DNA from 3 places in the Solibacillus sp. FSL K6-4121 genome. Region 2 is predicted to be linked to each of the others. Evidence: riboswitches for the same ligand, from Rfam matches in the RefSeq annotation. Region 2 holds a riboswitch; each other region holds the start of a gene.
The links. A riboswitch is a leader RNA that binds a small molecule or an ion and turns the genes downstream of it on or off. The one in region 2 is predicted to bind cobalamin.
Positions count from the first base shown of each region.

Region 1: linked by a shared signal. The riboswitch ahead of MHH95_RS09630 (hypothetical protein) and the one ahead of MHH95_RS06935 (ABC transporter substrate-binding protein) in region 2 are both predicted to bind cobalamin.
Region 3: linked by a shared signal. The riboswitch ahead of MHH95_RS00680 (DUF4430 domain-containing protein) and the one ahead of MHH95_RS06935 (ABC transporter substrate-binding protein) in region 2 are both predicted to bind cobalamin.

Region 1 is NZ_JBBOCS010000002.1:40,203-47,053, reverse strand. Features, by position in the region: gene MHH95_RS09640 (bifunctional adenosylcobinamide kinase/adenosylcobinamide-phosphate guanylyltransferase) at 1-133, opposite strand, end outside; gene MHH95_RS09635 (ABC transporter substrate-binding protein) at 197-1,150, opposite strand; gene MHH95_RS09630 (hypothetical protein) at 1,137-1,697, opposite strand; cobalamin riboswitch at 1,857-2,038, opposite strand; gene MHH95_RS09625 (Fur family transcriptional regulator) at 2,091-2,501, opposite strand; gene MHH95_RS09620 (metal ABC transporter permease) at 2,498-3,364, opposite strand; gene MHH95_RS09615 (metal ABC transporter ATP-binding protein) at 3,381-4,127, opposite strand; gene MHH95_RS09610 (isopropylmalate synthase) at 4,238-4,471, shown strand; gene MHH95_RS09605 (leucine-rich repeat protein) at 4,596-6,803, opposite strand.
Region 2 is NZ_JBBOCS010000001.1:1,355,773-1,362,623, reverse strand. Features, by position in the region: gene MHH95_RS06945 (adenosylcobinamide amidohydrolase) at 7-1,473, opposite strand; gene MHH95_RS06940 (FecCD family ABC transporter permease) at 1,473-2,480, opposite strand; gene MHH95_RS06935 (ABC transporter substrate-binding protein) at 2,464-3,420, opposite strand; cobalamin riboswitch at 3,561-3,752, opposite strand; gene MHH95_RS06930 (acyl-CoA dehydrogenase family protein) at 3,855-5,024, opposite strand; gene argS (arginine--tRNA ligase) at 5,309-6,851, opposite strand, start outside.
Region 3 is NZ_JBBOCS010000001.1:113,362-120,212, forward strand. Features, by position in the region: gene MHH95_RS00680 (DUF4430 domain-containing protein) at 1-3,434, opposite strand, end outside; cobalamin riboswitch at 3,598-3,795, opposite strand; gene MHH95_RS00685 (DNA/RNA helicase domain-containing protein) at 4,074-4,256, opposite strand; gene MHH95_RS00690 (hypothetical protein) at 4,400-4,654, shown strand; gene MHH95_RS00695 (type I restriction-modification system subunit M) at 4,939-6,555, opposite strand; gene MHH95_RS00700 (hypothetical protein) at 6,574-6,851, opposite strand, start outside.

The DNA of each region.
Region 1 (6,851 bases), on a different contig from region 2:
GTTTTTTCATTTCATCATCAAATGATACTCCCGTAGCGACATAGTAAAGCAACTTATTTTCGCCTAACTGCCTCGCATAGTTCTCTGCAAAAGCACTTTTCCCGCTGCGTACACCACCTGTTATAAAAATCAATCGTATGCCTCCTTTCCAGTTCAAAAAAACATGCCAACTAAGGCATGTTCTTCTATTCTATAACTATTTAAACAGCTCTGGGTATACTGATTGTGCCATAATTTCAACGGCTTCACCAATACGCGGTCCAGGACGTGACATGATATCTCCGTCCACTAAGTAAACTGCCTGCTCCTTGACTGCTTGTATTTTATTCCAGCCTGTACGTCCTAAAATTTCTTCAACCGCATTTTCCATATAAGTCGCAGGTGAAATAATAATTTCAGGATTGCGAGTAATAACATCCTCTTCTGTCACACTAATCCAACTCGTCTGATCAGCATAGATATTTTCGATATTCGCATAATCCATTATTTCTTGCTGGAAAGTACTGTTGCCGGTTGTCCAAAGATCCGGAGCTGGGGACACTTCATAATACACTTTTTTCTTCGTATCGATTGTTGCTGTTTTTTCTTGTACTGTCTTAATTTGTGCTTTAATATCGGCTACAACTTCTTCACCTTTCTCTTCGATACCCATTACTTCTGACAACTGAATAATATCTGAGTAAACATCATCGAATGTCGTGGCAGAAGCAATAACAAATACTTTCAGACCCGCATCTTCCAGTTGAGCAATTTGTGCTTCCTCCCCAATTGTATATGCCACAACTACATCCGGATCTAACTCCAGAATTCGCTCTGCATTGATGACCGTAGAAGTCGAAACTCGTTCAATTTTTTGTGCTGCTTCCGGATATGTATCAAAGTCTGTTGCACCGATTATTTGCTCACCAACACCCAGTTCAAACAAAATTTCTGTATTGCTTGGCTGTAGTGAAATAATCGTTTCCGGGACTTCATCAAATGTTACCTCAACACCACGGTCATCGACAACTGTATAAGGAGCGCCATCATTTTTGGTTGTAGCTTGCTCCTCATTTTTAACGTCCTTATCTGTTTTTCCCTCATCAGATCCACATGCTGCTAGTAATAACGTTGCTGCTAAAGCAACGACCCATTTGTTATTCAGTTTCATTTGTTGTAACCCCTTTTTTCTTTTTTGTCGGATAGGATTTTGAGATAAATGGAATTTCCTCTTGCTGATGCTGTTGATTCATATAGACTGCCATGACAAAAAATACATTGGCAAGCAGCCCGAGAAAATCAAACAGAATTTCATCCACTTCTCTTTCTTCGCTTACTTTATGTAATGCTCTGTAAGACTTTTTCGCCTCGCTGCGGCAAATATGAAGTCTTGCGGCACTTTCGATTCCTTGTGGCAGGACAAACTGCTGAATCGTTTCCCCAACTTCACTTACATAAAAATCGTATCGATCGCTTAACCATTTTAAATCTTCTGATGTAATGGCTAATTTACCGCGGACCGAACCATTGGCATGGTAGGCTAATGGTTGAATCTTCTTTAAATCTTCAAGCACAATCTGACCTAATACATCATCAACTAATGTTGGAAATACTACGCCGATTCGCGTTGTTAAAGAATCGGTCCGAATCTCGTAGTCCACACAGCTTGATTTTTCCCGCATAAACGGATAGCAGGAATAACGAATATCCTTTTTCATAAAGTTCTCCTCACTTCAAGTAGTACCTCCTCGCAATTATTGAGTGAACGAAAAAAAGCCACCCATAAGAAAATGGATGGCTTCAAAAATCAATAAAAGGGTGCAAAACGCTCATTCGATCAATGATTGCCGTACATTCTCTTTAATTCCGAAGAGGGATGTTACGATAAGAAAAAGATTGGTCTCCTGGCTCTGCGTTTCACTTTACTCACAAGTACCTTCCCGCTATATTAGCAGTGGTATTACACTTATTTTCATCAACGCTTACAGTTACGGATATAGCTTCGGATTTACACCGAATTCCCATTTATGCATCATGCATCTTTTTCCTGCAAATCTATTCAATTTGTCTTTATCACTTTAGCATATAAAAAATTTTATGCAAACTAAATTTTATAAACATTCAGGACATTTGCCGTAAATCTCAAATTTATGCGCTTCTACAGCATACCCCGGCAACTTTTCACCAAGCATTTCCATTGGACAGACGGACAGCTCTTTTACTTTACCGCAATCACGGCAAATAAAATGATGATGATGGTGGTCTGACTCACAATGCATGCGGAAGTTGCGCTCACCGTTTAATTCCGTTTCTTCCAAAATATCAAGCTCAACAAAAGTTGCTAAGTTGCGATAGATTGTATCGAAGCTCATCCCAGGGAAATCCTTTTTCAATACTGACAGCAAATCACGGGCAGTCAAATATTTATCCGTAGCTGCAAACATATCCAAAATCAATTCTCGTTTATCGGTCTTTTTATAGCCGTTTTCCTTTAATATTTCCCACGCGCGCGTTGCATTCACAGTACTTCTTCCCCTTTCGATTTAATCGATACTTTTAGCACAACTTTTTTAATAAATATAACTAACAATAAAATAATGATCGATGTGACAACAATTGTTCCACCAGGTGCTAAGTTTAAGTAAAATGCAGAAATCAATCCAATAATTACTGCCAGTTCTCCAAATACAATGGCCAAAATAATGGCTTCTTTAAATCCACGGGCCAACCGCATTGCAGCAGCTACCGGTAATGTCATTAGGCTTGAGACAAGTAGAATTCCTACGATACGCATACTTGCGGCAATGACTAATGCGACGACAACCATAAACAACAGATGAATCCACTTTGCAGGTAAGCCACTCGCTTTAGCATATTCTTCGTCAAACGATAAAACAAAGAGCTCTTTAAAAAACAGCACTAAAAATAATACGACAACGACTGCAATCGCCATCACTACATACAAATCCTGGCGCGATACAGCGGAAACTGAGCCGAATAAATAACTCATCAGATCTGTATTAAAGCCACTTGCCAATGAAATTAAAATCGCGCTAATTCCGATACCACCTGACATAATAATCGGAATTGCAAGTTCTTCATAATGTTTATACAGTCGACGTAAACGCTCAATCAATATCGAGCCACTTACAGATGCCACAATACCTAGATAAATAGGGTTTAGCAATGCTAGCCCTGCAAATGACTGACTTAAGTAAAGACTTCCGGCAATACCGGCAAGTGTTACATGCGATAATGCATCTGCTATTAATGACAATCGACGAACAACGATGAATACACCAAGAAGTGGTGCAATCACGCCAATAATCAATCCCGAGAAAAAGGCATTTTGTAAAAATTCATAGTTTAATATTGCTTCTATCATAATGGCGGTCTACTCCTTAATGAATCTTTCGAACAGAGTGACCATTCCAGCTAGCGATCTGTTCTTCCGAAATTGTATCAAAATCATTTTTATATCCGTGGAAATGGATCGATTGATTTAGGCATGCTACATGACTGACACGATCCGAAACTGTATCAACATCATGCGTAACTAAAATCATCGTCATATTGTGATGCTTATTCAAGTGTGCAAGCATATCATAGAATGCCTGCACATTTTCGCGGTCAATTCCTACTGTAGGTTCATCTAAAATAAGGAGCTTAGGGTCTGACACTAAAGCACGTGCGATAAAGACGCGCTGCTGTTGGCCACCGGAAAGCTGCCCAATATTACGCTTCAAATATTTTTCCATACCGACATCCTTTAAAGCACCTTTTACTAAAATGTCTGCATCTTTTGGATAGCGTTTAAATAATCCAACTTTTTGAACCAAACCGCTTTTAACAACTTCTTCAACGGTTGCAGGGAAACCGGAATTAAAGGCATTGGACTTTTGCGACACATAGCCAATCCATTCGCGGTGTTTAAAATGGTTCGCTTGTTCGCCAAATAATTTAATTTCTCCAGACATTGGCTTCAATAAACCTAAAATTAATTTTAAAAGTGTCGATTTTCCAGAGCCATTTTGCCCCATTAACGCCAAAAAGTCGCCCTCATGAACACGTAAAGAAATATTTTTCAATGCTTGTGTGTATTCATATTGAAATGAAACATCCTTCAATTCAATTAGTATTTTTTTCATATCATTCGCTTCTTTCTAATTCAAAATCATTACGATTTACATCATGTTAGTATAATAGACTTTTTGGTTCATGTAAAGGAAATAAACTTGAAAGGATGATGACTATCCAAATGTTACAATGGTTTGAAAATCTTAAGAGAATGAATGACCGCCAGCTGCAGAATTTTGCAAAACAGCAAGGGCTTGATTTGACGATTGAAGAAGTACAGAAGCTGCAGAAAGTCTTGAAGCATGCAAATATTAGCTGGGCAATTACCGGGATTCCAAAAGAAGTTCAAAAGAAAATCCACAAAGTGCTTGGGGATAAACGTTATAAAAAATTAATGAAATTAGTCGGTTTGTAATTTAGAGGAATTTATAATCAATTTTCTATTGCCGCTTTTGCTATTGCAAGGCGGCGTTGATTATTTTATTTTTTAAAGCAAAAATCAGCCGTAATACGACTGATTTCTTTTTATATCTAATTGTTTATTTTTCCATTACTTTCAAAGCCTTATCTAGCATCCCAACAAATTGACCGCGTGTAACAGCGCCGTTCGGATTAAATTGGCCGTTACTTCCCCCCACAATATTAAGATCTGCAAGTGCAGCAATATAGTCATACGCCCAGTAGGTACGTGGAACGTCAGGGAATGTTTTTTGCCCACCTGGCGTAAAGTTTGATGCAAGCACCAAAATTTTTGCCATTTGACCGCGTGTCAGTGTATCATTTGGTCGAAATAAACCATCTGCACCGTGAATAACCCCCGCCTGTTGCAGCTTGGAAATGGCCGCATAGTTTGGATGATTCGCAGTTACATCTTTAAAATCCACTGGTGCTGATTTTGATTTTAATTCATACACCTTCTCTAAAATACTTGCCACATGCTTACGTTGCATCGGGTCATTTGGGCGGAATGTACCGTCGGGATATCCGGAAATAATTCCTTTTGCTACAAAATCGGCAATTGTATCCTTCGCCCAGTAATTTTCTGTATCTGAAAATGAACGACTTGATTGAGCAGGCTGATCCGTTGCTGGTTGTTCGATTTTTGGATCGTCTTTTTCTTTTTCGTCATTAACCGGTGCCTCAGCTTCACCTTCATAAACAACCCGCTCTTGTCCCTTCCAAGTCACATATAACGTCGTAGGTTTAGTAATGACCGTATCCCAATTCGACCAAATTTCTGTAAAATTCTTATCCGTATATAATTGATCTACTTTTTCCATCACTTTATAGTAATCAGTTCGGTAATTTCTACTTGTCGCCGTATACGACAAAATTTTCGTAGCAGATCCTTGTAGTACGATAGCCTGTAGCGGATTATCAATCACTACGTTGAAGGGCAGGTTCTTCACTTCACCCGGTACCTTTAAGACAGTTAGCTTATTGTTCGCAAATGTACCATCACCAATTGTATGGAGAGAAGTTGGCAGTGTTGCTTCTTCTAGCCGATTATACATAAAAGCAAAATCCCCGATTGATTTGACAGTAGAAGGCAAAATTAATTTTCGAAGCTCATTATGAGCAAAAGCCTCAGCTCCAATTGAATTCAACTGTTTCGGTAATTTCAGGTTTGAAATCTGATTGCCTCTGAATACACCTGCCTCAAGATTTTTTACATTGTCGCCAATTGTTACGTTCTTTAGAATATTGTATTCAAACGCATACTTTCCTATTGATGTAACCGTAGATGGTATGGTAACAGCCTCTAATCTATTCTGATGAAAAGCCCCTTTCCCAATACTTTTCAGTTTTGCCGGCAGTTTTAAACTATTTCCCTTATTCGTGATGTAGTTACCCTTAAATGCATAATCTCCAATTACCTCTAAATCACGTGGTAATGTAAAATCACGATTGTTATTGTCATAATATACACCTGATAAGGCATGGTCTCCAATGACACGAACCGTATTCGGAAGTACGACTTCTTTAATAAATGGTCTTGAAAAGTCAAACTCATGACCTAGCAAGCTACTACTATAGGCAAATGCATAGTCGTCAATTTCTGTCACAGGTAGACCATCAATTTGATTTGGAACAATAATCTTTGTTTGCGCTTTTTTAAATGTATGCCCTGTAACACGTATTTCCGGTTTTCCATTATGCGTAAACTTTACATAAAGAAAATTTCCGACTTTTTTACTTTCAGGTTTTTTAAATGACGGCGGCAATGAATAGGTTTTGATCCTATTGCCGCTCACAATATTCCCGCCTATCTTTTTCACCGACTTTGGAATAGCAATACTCGTCAGATTATTATTGGCGAACGCCATATGACCAATCTCTTCCAGTCCTTCCGGCAGGGAAATCTTTTCAATTAAGTGACTGGCAAGTGCTTCATCACCAATTCGCTTAAGTGTTTTAGGTAATTCAATTTCAGTAATGAAGAGATCCTTATAGCCAGGGATATCCCACTCGGAATATGTCCCATCAGAAGCATAATCCGAGCGATCCGTATATAATGCACGATCGATTAGTTCGACAACGGGTAGCCCTTCAATTTTTTCCGGAACTACAATGCGGTTTTTATGATCCGTTAATCCCGTAATATGTACCTCTTGTTTGCCATTTTCAAGTGTAACAATTTTATAGGTTACATCACCAAAAGACTTTTGTTCTGCTGCTTGAACTGGAATTGTCACAACCATCATGATAAGCAAAGTAAATAGCGATGTAAGAAATGTCTTTTTCATCTAATCTCTCCTCTTTTTTATAACTAGCAACGTACAGACGGAAAAAAC
Region 2 (6,851 bases):
GTTGCATTAAAGAATTGTATGCTCTTTATACTTTTTTATTGCGGACACGGTAACTTCGAAAACGGCTCTACCGATTAATTTTCCGACTTCAGTAATTGGTCCTGCATACGGCATTTCTTCGCCTTGCTGGGTCGCGGCGATTAATAAGCTGTCCGTTGCGGTACTAGTTGCCGTTGTATTTGTTAAAGGGTCTTTAATTTGTTGGTCTGCCAATGCTTTTGTTTTCGCTTCTGTTGCCGTAATCATAGCTTGAATAAATGCTTCATCCGTTAGTTTACCATTAATAAAAACCCACGTATTAATAGTCCCGATATGCGGCTTATCTTCGCGTAAATAAGCTTTTGTGACATCTACACCATTTCCTACCCCTGCTGTTACCATAACACTAATTTCAACATTATCTTTTGAAAAATGCTGAATGGAAGCACACTTCGTTTTCACAGCTGTTAACATAACGACCGTATTTGTTGGTGAAAAGTGATTGTGTTGTAAAAATTGCTCTGTTTCTTCTTTTACATTGTATATATCATATTCCGGAGCAATCGCCCGGTTTAAAAATGTATCATACCAGCCTATTCCCGCATTATGTACTGCCGAAGAAATAACTTTTAATGGGGATGGAGAAATATACTTAACATACTCATCTGTTATTTTGAAATTATTTTTATTTATAGTCGATTGTTTTTGTTCTAATTCATTTGTTGGCATCATTGTTATTTGTGGCTTTGGTAGTTCAGGATGTGGATACGTCACCACACGCGCCTGGTAGACATCGGCAATTTGATCTTGCATGATGACTTCATGTGGCTCACCAAAAGCTCGTATTTCCCCATTTTCAATTAAAAGCAGTTCATCACAATATAGCGACGCCAAATTAATATCATGAAAAATTGATACAACCGTTAATCCATTAAGTTCGACTTGCATTCGAATCATATCTAAAATTTGCTTCTGGTGAGCAATGTCCAAATGATTTGTCGGCTCATCCAAAAGAAGCAGCTCCGAATCCTGAGCTAGTGCCTGTGCAATAAATACACGCTGTTGCTCACCACCTGAAAGAAACTCCAGATGTCGATTTCTATAATGCGAAACCCCGGTGCTTTCCATTGCACGATTTACAAGGTTTTCATCTTCCTCTGACCATGTGGAAAAAAAGCCCCTTTGATGTGGATATCTGCCCAGTGAAACAGCGTCATATACACTGTTCGTAAATACACTGGCGTTTAATTGAGGAAGAACAGCCATCTTTTTTGCCAATTGTTTATTATCGTAGCTATTAATCGGGCGATCTTCAATCAGGATTTCCCCCCGTGTAGGTTTTAAAACGCCACTGATCATTTTTAATAATGTCGATTTTCCACTACCGTTTGGACCAAGAATCCCGAGGATTTTACCTTTTTCCACGTGAAACGTCATATTTTTCACAATCTGTTTTCCGTCATAACCACCTGACAATTCGTTCACTTTTAACACTATGCAACAACCTTTCTACGTTGCTTAAAGAAAATATAGGCAAATACCGGTGCACCAATAAACGAAGTAATTACGCCAATTGGGAGTTCTACAGGTGAGATGATGGTCCGTGATACTAAGTCGCAAATGACGAGTAGACTCGCACCGTTTAAAAAGGATAATGTCAGTAAATGTCGATGATCGGCTCCAACTAATAGACGAATCATGTGCGGTACAACTAAACCGACAAAACCAATCGTACCGGATGCTGCTACAGCAGACCCTGTTAAAATGGAGCCACCTGCTAAAATCATATATTTACTGCGCTTCACATTTACCCCTAAGTATTGAGCACGTTCCTCTCCGTATATCATTGCATTCAGTTCACGGCGATTGAACCATATAATACTCGTACCGATAATCATGAATGGTAAAATCATATTTACATATGACCAGCCGCGCATCGATACACTCCCAAGCAGCCAACCAATAATCGCTCTAAGCTCTTCCCCCGTTAAAGCAACCATTAATGAGATACATGAACCTAAAAACGAGCTAAATATAATTCCTGTTAAAATTAACGTTTCCATTTTCATTGAACGATCCACAAGTCGGGCAAATGATAATACAATGACCATTGTACATGCGGCACCTGCCATGCTGAATACTGGTAATGTAAATGCCCCAAGAAACGGAATCGAGATACCTAAAAAAATTGTCATAACGGCTCCGACTGATGCACCTGATGAAATCCCTAACGTATAAGGATCGGCCAAAGGGTTTTTTAATAGCCCCTGGAAAGCCGCCCCTGCAATCGCCAGTGATGCACCAACGATTGCGGCTAAAATTACCCGTGGCATTCGAATTTTCCACAGTATACTGTAAGCTATCGGATCTGTCGTTTTATCCCATAATGTCGAAAGGGGGATATTAACCGTTCCAAATGATACTCCGATCCACAAGCTACAAAGAAGCAATGCAATGGAAGTAACATAAGCATATATATATTTTCTATTCTTTAAATACATCTGGATAAATTGCCTCACCTAGTGATTCAATACCTTCTACAATACGTGGACCTTGGCGACTCGTCGTATCCCCATCTACGACATGAACATTGCCATTTTTAATTGCATCCATTTCGTTATAGGCAGAGTTATTTACGATGCTTTCATAGTCGTTTTCATATGTTACGATCACTTCGTCCGGATTACTGTCAACAAATTGCTCAGAGCTATACATCGGCCACCCAAGCTCTTGTACTGCATTTTCTACATTTAATACTTCTAGCATTTCATTAATAAATGTCTCCTGTCCCGCTGCATATAAGTCCGGCTCTGTGCCCACTACGATAAACACAGATTTCTCTTCTAAATCAGCCACTTTAACTTCAATGTCTTGAATTCCTTTTTGTATGGATGCAATCATCTCTGTTGCCTCAGCGGTTTTCCCTGTTAATTGCCCAATTTGTTCAATAGTCGTATATGTTTCTTCAAATGTTGTAGTATTTTTCACTACAAATACAGGAATGCCAACTGATTCAAGTTGCGCAATACCTTCTTCGTTAAAGCTATAAAGACCTGATTCATGAGCTACTACTAGATCTGGCTGCAATGCAATCAATTGTTCCAAGTTAAATTCCATCCCACCAACTTTTTCTTTTGTCTGAACTTCTTCCGGGTAATTATCATTGTCAGATACCCCAATAATTTGTTCATTTAAGCCTAAGCCAAATAATATTTCTGTATTGGATGGAATAAGGGAAATAATGCGTTCAGGAGCTTTTTCCACTGTCACTTCTTTGTTTAAAGCATCCGTTACCGTTATAGGGAACTGTGCTTGTTCCTCAACAGTTTCTATCGATTGTTGAGCTGTATCTTTTTCTACTGCTGTTTCTTCAACCCCACACCCTGCAAGGAGCATAATGGAGATAATTCCTGTTGAAGAAAGTCGTTGCCAAGTTTTCATATGTAATTAATTCCTCCTAAAATTGTTCTAACCTGTAATTTTAAACAAAAATAAAAAGCCTCCTACAAACTAGGAAGCTTTATGAAAGCAAATAAATTCAAATAAAAAATTCATTTACCACATCCTATCCGCGTAGGCATTAATCGGGCATTATAAAGGCAGGTCTCCTGGCTTATGCATTAACGTTTATGAGCTGCCTTCCCGAAAATTTCAGTGGCATATAGCTCAAAACTAGCAATTACAGTGGCGGGACCGCATCGGATTTGAACCGATTTCCCTTTTACTTCTTACTTTAATTAGATATAGTAAGAACCTTTATAGTACATATTTAATTAATAATATTATTATAGCGGATATTTCATTAATTGTATGCAAAATTACCAAAGTTTCAGATAATTTGTTTATAATTCAGTTTCTGCGTATTAAATAACAGTTCATTCTTTTGTTTTTAAATTGTTTTCAATTGCTGTCTCTGCTAAACGCTTAATTGTAATGTCATCCATTGGTGGATTGTGTAAGCCTGCACGTACATCACGGTAATAGCGTTGAAGTGGGTTGGAACGTTGAAGGCTCTTTGCGCCAACTAAACGCATCGCTTTATCAACGACTTCAATCGCTGTATTTGTCACAACATGTTTAGCAATATTGATTTCGTTAACTAAGGTCGCCTTCTTCGTCGGGTCATTATACAGTCTTGCTACTCCATAAATAGTAAAACGAGCTTTTGTTAATGCTAAATCCATTTCTCCGATGAGCGTTTGAACATTCGGCAATTGTGCAATGGTCCCTTGAATACTATTTGGTGAATGGCTATTCGCAAAATCAACCGCATAATCACGTGCTGCCTGTGCAATCCCTAAATAAGTCGCTGGGATAAGCAGTAACCAGCCGTTCAACTTAAAGCCTGTTGTATAGTTTGGGATTTCCACTAAGTTCGTCTGATCAATACGTACATTGACGAGCACTAAATCATCGCTTCCCGTACCGCGCATTGATGCCACATCCCACGTGTTTTCGACCGATACTCCTTCAGCTGTTTTCGGAACAAGGAAAAACCCTAACTGATCCTCATCTTCAATCCATGCAGATACTAAAAAATAATCGAGATCCGGTGCACCGCTCGTATAGTTTTTACGCCCGTTAATTATATAATGTTCGCCATCACGTTTTGCGGAAGTCGCCGGACGCCCACCACGCACTGGACTTCCCATCGCAAACTCACTTACTGCACGATTTACTGTCGCACCATTTGCAATTTCTCCACCAAACCAATCAAGCTTTTGAGGATTCCAGTAACGGTTTTCAAAAATCTCGCCTACATTTTGAATTGTCCACGAAGCTGCCAACCCCGTACTTCCGCAATAGCTTGCCAACGTTTCATGTAGTAAAAGCGCATCATATACGGTGAAGCCATCTCCTCCGTATTCCTTTGGCAACGTTATTTTTGTATAGCCAATTTCGCGTAGCTTTTGGAAATTTTCAAATGGAAATGTCGCTTGCTCATCTGTTTGTTGAGCCAATTGTTTTATACTCTCTGAAATTGTTTCGAGCTTTTCCAACCATTGTCGCTGCTCGTCCGTTTCAATAAATAATTCCTTGCTCATGAAAAGCACCACCCTCGTCTGTTGTCTTACGTAGTTATTTCATCAAATTAATAGTACGTTTCAGAAATTTACAAGTCAATAGATATCCCTAGTTTCTTTGTAGGGATTTATTCACTTAATAAATAAGGGGGTAATTTCCAATTTAAAGTGGAACGGTGGCGGGAGAAAGGAGAACCTTTACAACAAAAGGTAGAAAGGCTCAGTTAAAAAGTAGAAACATCGCATTTCGAAAAAAAACACCCTATTTTCCGTTAATAGAAAATAGAGTGTCGTGAAATTTTGGATTACATTTTCTCAGGTGCACTTACGCCGATTAATTTCAACGCATTTGCCAATGTTGTTTTTACTGCTGTAATTAACGCTAAACGAGCTTGAGTTAGCTCTTTATTGTCTTGATTTAATACTTTTTCTGCATTGTAGAAGCTGTGGAATGCTGCTGATAAGTCTTGGATATAGTTTGCGATACGGTGCGGTGTGCGGTGTTTCGCTGCATCTGCCACGATTTGCGGGAATGCACCAACCTTTTTCAGAACATCTTCTTCTTTTTCTGCTACTAGTAAGTTTAGGTTTTCCAATGATGCCTCAAAACCTTGCTCGCTTGCTGCACGTAAAATAGATGAAATACGTGCATGCGCATACTGTGCATAATACACTGGGTTTTCATTTGATTGTGATACTGCTAAATCTAGGTCGAAGTCCATGTGTGAATCCCCTGCAGTTTTTACAAAGAAATAACGTACTGCATCAAGACCTACTTCTTCCACTAACTCACGCATTGTAACAGCATTACCTGTACGTTTACTCATTTTAAATTTCTCACCGTTTTTGTAAAGCTGAACCATTTGAATTACTTCCACTTCCAATGTTTCACGCTCATAGCCAAGTGCTTCAATCGCTGCTTTCATACGTGGGATATAACCGTGGTGATCGGCACCCCAAATATTGATTAATTTATCAAATCCGCGACGTAATTTATCTTCATGGTAAGCAATATCTGGTGTTAAATATGTGAATGAACCATCGTTTTTAATTAATACGCGGTCTTTGTCATCGCCAAATGTAGTTGAACGGAACCAAGTTGCTCCATCTTCATCAAATACATGTCCATTTGATTTTAGTTTCTCTAATGCAACATCGATTTTGCCGTTTTCATATAATGAAGTTTCAGAATACCAAACGTCAAATTCAACACGGAAGTTTTTAAGATCGTTTTGTAGTTTTGCTAATTCTAATTTTAAACCGTGCTCACGGAAAAATTTGAAGCGTTCTTCTTCTGTTTTGTCCAAAATTGAAGCACCAAATTCTTCAGCTAGCTTACCTGCAATAGCGATAATGTCTGGACCGTGGTAGCCATCTTCCGGCATTTCGGCATCCATGCCTAATGCTTGTTTATACCGTGCCTCCAATGAGTACGCTAAATTGTTGATTTGATTACCTGCGTCATTAATGTAGTACTCACGAGATACATCAAAACCGGCAAAATCCATAACGTTACATAAAGAGTCCCCTACAGAAGCACCGCGGGCATGTCCTAAGTGTAAGTCGCCTGTTGGGTTCGCTGATACGAACTCGACTTGTACTTTTTCACCAGCTCCTGCAGTAGAACGACCGTAATTTTCACCTTGTTGGAATGCTGCTTTTACTACACCTGCTAAAAAGTCTTTACGAACTGTGATGTTTAGGAAGCCAGGACCTGCGATTTCGATTTTTTCGATATCTGTCCCTTCTGTTTTTACATTCTCTAAGATGCTTTCTGCAATGGCACGTGGTGGCTTTTTCGCCAATTTAGTTAATTGCATCGCTACGTTTGTGGCGAAATCACCGTTT
Region 3 (6,851 bases), 1.2 Mb from region 2:
AAGTTGCCGTTTGATCCTTTAATTACATAACGGTTTGCTAAATACGTGATTTCATCTTTATTGCTGAAATTTGCAATATCATTGAATGTCACTTGCTCAGTTGATGTTACAAATGTTCCACCTGCTTTTGTGAACACGGTTGCTTTACCGTCTACAATTAAATGCGGTACAGCTATTAACGCACCGTTCTCTTCTTGTAAAATAACGATTTCTCCATTTTCTGCTGCATTTGATGTTGCATTAAATTTACTATTCACTGCCGCAATAAGTGTAGACTTTACATTGCCATTAGCTACAGCTACTTTATTTGCTGCATTAACAAGGAACGTTAATTTCACATAGCCTGATGAGAATGCGAATGGCTTTGTTTCGCCTTTTTCATTCATAATCTGAATTGCAAATGTAATTTTCCCATCTTGTTCCTCAACTTTTACAGATAATTTTTCACCCTCTGCAAGTGTTACGTTTTCAACAGGAATTGTTAGTACTAAACCTTTTGGGGTTGTTACGATTACTTCTTTTTCCCCCGCTAAATCTGCACCTGTTAATTGTGTTGTAAAGATTTCATCCGTTTGCTCTGATTCTTCTGTTGTTGGTGGTGTTACTGTTGAACCTTCACCTGTTGAACCGCCACCTGCACCTGCTGAACCGCCACCTGGTGACCCGCCTACATCTTCACCTAAATCAGATGTGTAGACCCAACTTACAACATCGCCTGCTTTTAATTGATACACATCTGCTGATACTTCTGGGAATGCACCGTTAACGCTGAACATCCAGCCGCTTAATTTACCACGATCAAACTCGTTAACGCCCGCAATACCTGCAACATACATCCCCATTGATGTTTGTCGTGCATTTAACGCAATATTTTTTGCCTGTGTAACACGTTTTAATAAATCAAATGCTGTTTCATCTGCTAAAATTTCAAACTGCTCACTTGGTAAAACAACTTCTGATGCAGATACAGTGATCGACATCGTTACCTTACTATTCGTTATTACTGGTGGAGCCGTTGCGCCGCCATCTGTACCTGGTTTCCCTTGATCTGGTTTCCCTGAATCAGGTTTCTCTGAATCTGGTTTTTCTGAATCAGGTTTTTCTGGTGTTGGAGCTGGAGTTACTGCATTTTCTGCTACTGTATAAAATGTTGATTTTCCATTTAACGCATCCGCTAAAGCGATATACACTTGCTCTAATGCCATTAAATTCGAGTTTGTTTGCGACGCCTTATACAGTACGCCACCATCTTTTAGAATATAGTTATCTACTAAGTGACCTACGATATTTACGTAGTCATCACCTTTTTTATAAGACCATTTTGTTGAGAATAAATCTTCCCCCACTGCTGCTAGACCTGAAATAATCGCTGCCATTGAGTTCGAGTTATCTGTGAAGCCTTTTGCTTGATAGTTCGCATGTACAGCCGCTACCGCTTTGTCAATCGCTGCTTTTACTGCTGGGTCATCTTTAAATGGTGAAAGTGCAAATAATGTCCACCCTGTTGCATCGTTATCACCAAAATAGCCTGTTGTTTTATTTTGTAAAGCTAAAATAGCCTCGATCTGCTTTTGTTGGTCATACTCTGCATTAGCTAGCTCTAACGCGATTAAAGCGAATGCTTCACCCCAAATTGTCGAGAACAGACCGTTTTCCTTTTGCATTGCTAATAAATCTGCTACTTGATTGCGCCCTTTAATGTTTAATGGATCTAAACCTAATGCTTTTGCTGCAATAATTGTGCCCGCAATCTTATTTGTATCATTTTGTGATGCTTCTAACGGGGTTGTAAAGAACGTACCTGCAGTTGTTGGTGCAGTTGTCCAGTCGTATGTGCCTGCATTGACATTTGCTGCCTTCATCGCTGTTAACATCCAAAATGCGCTATGTGATTCATTTACACGTGCCGTTACAGTTTCTTTATTTGCTTGTAAGTATGTTGCGCCTAATTTTAATGCATCTTCCGCTTTTTTACGGTTTTCTGCTGGTTGCTCATCTGGTGTAACCAATAATGATTCATACGTACGAATAATGCGAGGGAACGAGGCAAGTTCTTTATTGCCGTTATCCGTCAAAATAGTACCTGGTAAATCTTTTGTAAAGCGAAGTTCATAATTTCCTTCTACTACTTCCACTGCAGGAATCGTTACTTCACCTTGTGCATTTGTAACATATTTTTTTCCGTTATATTCAACAGTTACGTCTGCTAAATCCGTTATATGTGGTCCTGAAATATGCTCATACAAGTAAGATACTGTATTATATTTACCTGTCACTTTAATTTTTACGTCTGTACCTGCCACTACCGTTGTTGGCATATCAATGATTGGATTAAACGTAATTTTATCGACAGATTCAGCACCTGAATACATGATTAAGTTGTACTCTGGGAATTCATAATTTTCTATAACTGAAGATGCATTAATATAATCCCAGACAATTGTATCGCCATTTTTAATTTCAACGTCTTTTCCATAAACATCTGGATATTCCCCATTTACTTTGTACATCCAGCCACTGCCTACACCTAGGCCTTTTTCACCGTCTACACCAATATTTTTAAAGTAGCCCGTTGAGTCGCTGTAGTCATACGTAATTTTATGGGCATCTAAAATTTGCTGTGTTACTTGTGCAGCATTAATTTTACCGTTACCTTTAATTTCAAAGTCTTTTACATTTAGTACTGTACCTGCAATGCCTTCAACACGGAAATTCACTTTTAAGTCATTTACAGGTTGAATTGAATCGACAACTTTTACTGAAATTTTTTGCTCTTGTGCACTTAATAATGCAGGAGCTAGTAGCTGTAATTCATATGTACCAGGTGCCGCTTCAATTGCTAATGTTAATTGTTGTTCGTCCTGCTTAGTAATATTTGTAATTGTTAAACCATCTGGCGTTATCCAATTTTCTAATGTTGCTGCCTGTTCAGTAAATAAATCCCCTTTTACAGACACTTCAACAAGTTTCTCGCCCTCTTGTTCAGACGCCTGTGCCTCTAACATTGGCGATAAACTATAATAAACAGATACTATATCATCTGCTTGAAGTTCATAGCTTCCTAAACCAAGTTCAGGTGATTCACCGTTAATCGAATAACCCCAACCATCCCAATGACCTAATGAACCCGATACTAAACTATTAATTGATTTTACATACGGGCCATAATCGCTAGTCACGACTTCAAATGGGATATTTGCAGCTGTTAATGTTTGCTGTAACGCCTCAAGTGCACTTGCTCCCTTTGTTACGGATATATTGGAGTTGGCAATAATATTTTCTTTTAACCCTTTTACTTCTAGTTGCACACTAATTTGTTCCACTTGTTTCTCTAAATTTTCTACCTGCTCAGCATCTACCGTTGCTGGCGCTATAAGTGATACCATTAGAACAAGTGTTAATGCTATATGCAACCACTTTTTCCAAAAATCCATGCAATAAACCTCCTGAAAGTTTTTCATGAATAATGTTTTGCCATTAACCCAATACAAAAAAAAAAGCCATTCCTCAAATTGAGAAATGGCGGAAAACAGAAAAAAGCATATAAAAATACCCGTTCATCTATTTGCCGTACATTCTCCTTATTCCGAAGAGAGTTAATACGATAAAAATAAGTCAGGTCTCCTGGCTCGTGTATCATGTGCAAGCCTTCCCATTGACTAGAGGCATTTTTCCTCATTTAACAGTGGCATATTTTACACAGTCTTCTACACTTACAGTTGCGGATACAGCTTCGGTTTCACACCGAATTCCCTATTATGCTCAATTAAGAGCAACCTATTTCTGCAAAACATATTCAATTGGAATTTATTTTAACACAAAAATATGATTAGCATAGTACTTTTTTCAGAATACTATAAAAAAGAAATTTTTGAATTACTTAACTGTTTAATTTTACTTGACGGTTACATATGTCCGTTTTATTTATAATTAGCAAGTTTATATCGTAATAAAGGTAACTTGAATAAAGAAAAGGAGCTAATTTTTAAGGATTCCCCCCCTCACAGGCATTGGAAAAAGGGTATTAAACAAGAGACCAACTCCCATTCAATACCCCTAATCAAGCAATTCATTTAAATGTCTTCTCTTTGAAATGAAAGCAATTTATCTCGCAGCGCTTCATCACTTGCGTAAATATAGAGCCCTTTAATACCACGTTTCATTAAAATATTGATGGAATTTAGGACAATCTTTTCTTTCGCTTCAGTAACATTGGCAATACCCTCTGTACCTGTATAAGCACCCTTATCCGTCAAGATTGCTAAAGTTAAGATTTGGATGAAAAAAGTTAAAATTGCCTGAAAATTTTATTGATATTATCAAACAGTTAATAGTCTTCTTGTATAATTTACCATATAATTATAAGTGTAATATATTATTATTGAATGGAGGAATTTACATGATTGGGTTAGAAAAATCGATTATTTATGAATTAGGTACATATGAAGCCGAAGTTTATGACGTTGAAGTTTTTAATTACGAAGACGTAACCATCTCCATCACTTTAAAAAAGTATATGGAACAACAGTATTCTGCGGATTATATTATTGAGGTAGAAGATCAAATAATAAATGGCGTAACAGGTATCTTCTCCACTAAAGAAGAGGCTTTGTTTACTGCTGAAAAGTTTATATTGGAAGCATTGGTTAACTAAAATTTTTAACCCCCTAAACACTGTTCTTTTCTATTTGAGGATAATGCTAGTATAAAGAAAGTTCAAAACGTTTACGTCATTCTTTCATTAAAACAACAATGGACATATACACAAATAGCACTCAAGTAGCAGCTAATGATGCAGTTATCAAAAGCTCATAAATTACATTGTAATTTTAAATTATTTTAGTGGTGTTTTAAATACTCTTCGTTGAAATAGTAAAAACATCAAAACCTCTGTTTTTTAAAGGTTTTGATGTTTATTGGAATCATTAATTTACATGATTATTTTTCTAAAAGATCAATAAATTTGCTAAGTTCATTTTTAGCTTTGTCAGTTGTTCCATTCAATTCACTCATAAGCTCAAACAATTTCTCATATGAATTCATAATATCTACTTGAACTTCCTTCAATTCTTGAGCCACTTGTGAAAGTGGAATAACTTCTTCTTCTTCAAACATGTCGACATAACGTGGAATGTTCAAATTGTAATCATTTTCTTTGATTTCATCCAAAGATGCCACGTGAGCATATTTCTCAACGTCTACGCGGTTACTGTAAGTTTCTATAATTTTGTTGATATTTTCAGGAGAGAGTTTGTTTTGGTTCTTGCCTTTTTCAAACTCATTTGAAGCATCGATAAATAAAATATCTTTATTTTTTCGAGCTTCACGACCTTTGAACACTAGCACACATGTGGGGATACTTGCCCCATAGAACAAATTAGCTGGCAATCCAATAACTGTATCTAACAGATTGTTGTCGATGATATTCTTACGGATTTTCCCTTCAGACGCACCACGGAAGAGTACACCATGTGGCAACACAATAGCCATTGTTCCAGCTTTATCTAAATGGTACAGTCCATGAAGAACAAAAGCATAATCTGCCTTAGATGCAGGTGCTATACCATAACCCTTGAAACGTGAGTCTTTTTCTCGGTCAACGTCTTTTGTATCCCATTTTTGAGAATATGGGGGGTTAGCTACGACCGCGTCGAACTTCAAAGGAATTTGTGTGCCATCTTTTTCAGCAAACGGCCAGTCAGCATCAAGTGTGTCTGCACGATTCAACTCCATATTTCGATAGTTAACACCATGCATCATCAAGTTCATGCGAGCTAAGTTATAAGTCGTAGTATTCAACTCTTGGCCGTAAAAATCAACGCTTCCTTCTTCATCACCATTTGGCAATTCTTTTTGAACTGTCAAAAGAAGTGAACCTGATCCCATTGTAGGGTCATATACGCGGAATTGATCTCCAGTAACATCTGCATTGATCGTGACAATTTTCGCCAGTATTTGACTAACTTCATGAGGTGTATAGAATTCCCCACCTTTTTTCCCTGCATTGGCAGCAAACTGTCCAATCAAATACTCGTATACGTCACCCAAAATGTCACGTCCTGAATTATCTTTGAAAGTGAACTCGTTAATCATCAAAACGATATCATTCAAAGCCTTCGCACGTTCATTTGTACTTGAGCCAAGACGTGTGTCCCCGAGGTTAACATCTGAGAATACGTTAGCAAATTCAGCTTCAGCGACTGCGTTACGTTTGGCATTTGTATTGAATGAGTCAAACATGTCTTGGAAGTCACTAGCTTTGATTTTGTGATTTTCAATTTTTGATACGATTTTGTCCCAAGTATAGGCTGGATCAATCGCATATCCGATACCTTTACTAATTTCTTCAAGGTAATCCTCTTTTTCAGTGTCATCTGTCACTTCGTAGAACTCTTCCAAATCATTGACTTTTAAGTATTCATCCTGATTTTCTGATAAATAGCGATAGAACATAAATGGCAAAATATAGTTCTTGTACTCACTTGCATCCATTGTACCACGCAGTTTGTTAGCCATTTCCCATAGCTTCGATGTAATATCTGTAGCATTACTCATTTGTGTAATCTCCTTTTCTTATACAAACATTTGTTGAAGTAGTGATTTCTTTAAATCTTTGAGTGAATTTAACTCACGCTGATGAAGGGTAATAAGATTCGTCAAATGATTAAAAAAGGCAACTATTTTGTTTTGTTCATCAATATCTTGTGATATATAAATAGTACCTTCAAGAAATCCTAAATCCGTAATGTTAACATTGTTTCTCGCACCAATATTTACCAACGGACATAAATAAGCATCTAGTCTACCTTTATCTTCAAAATAGCTTTGAATAATACTTGAATTTATACTCG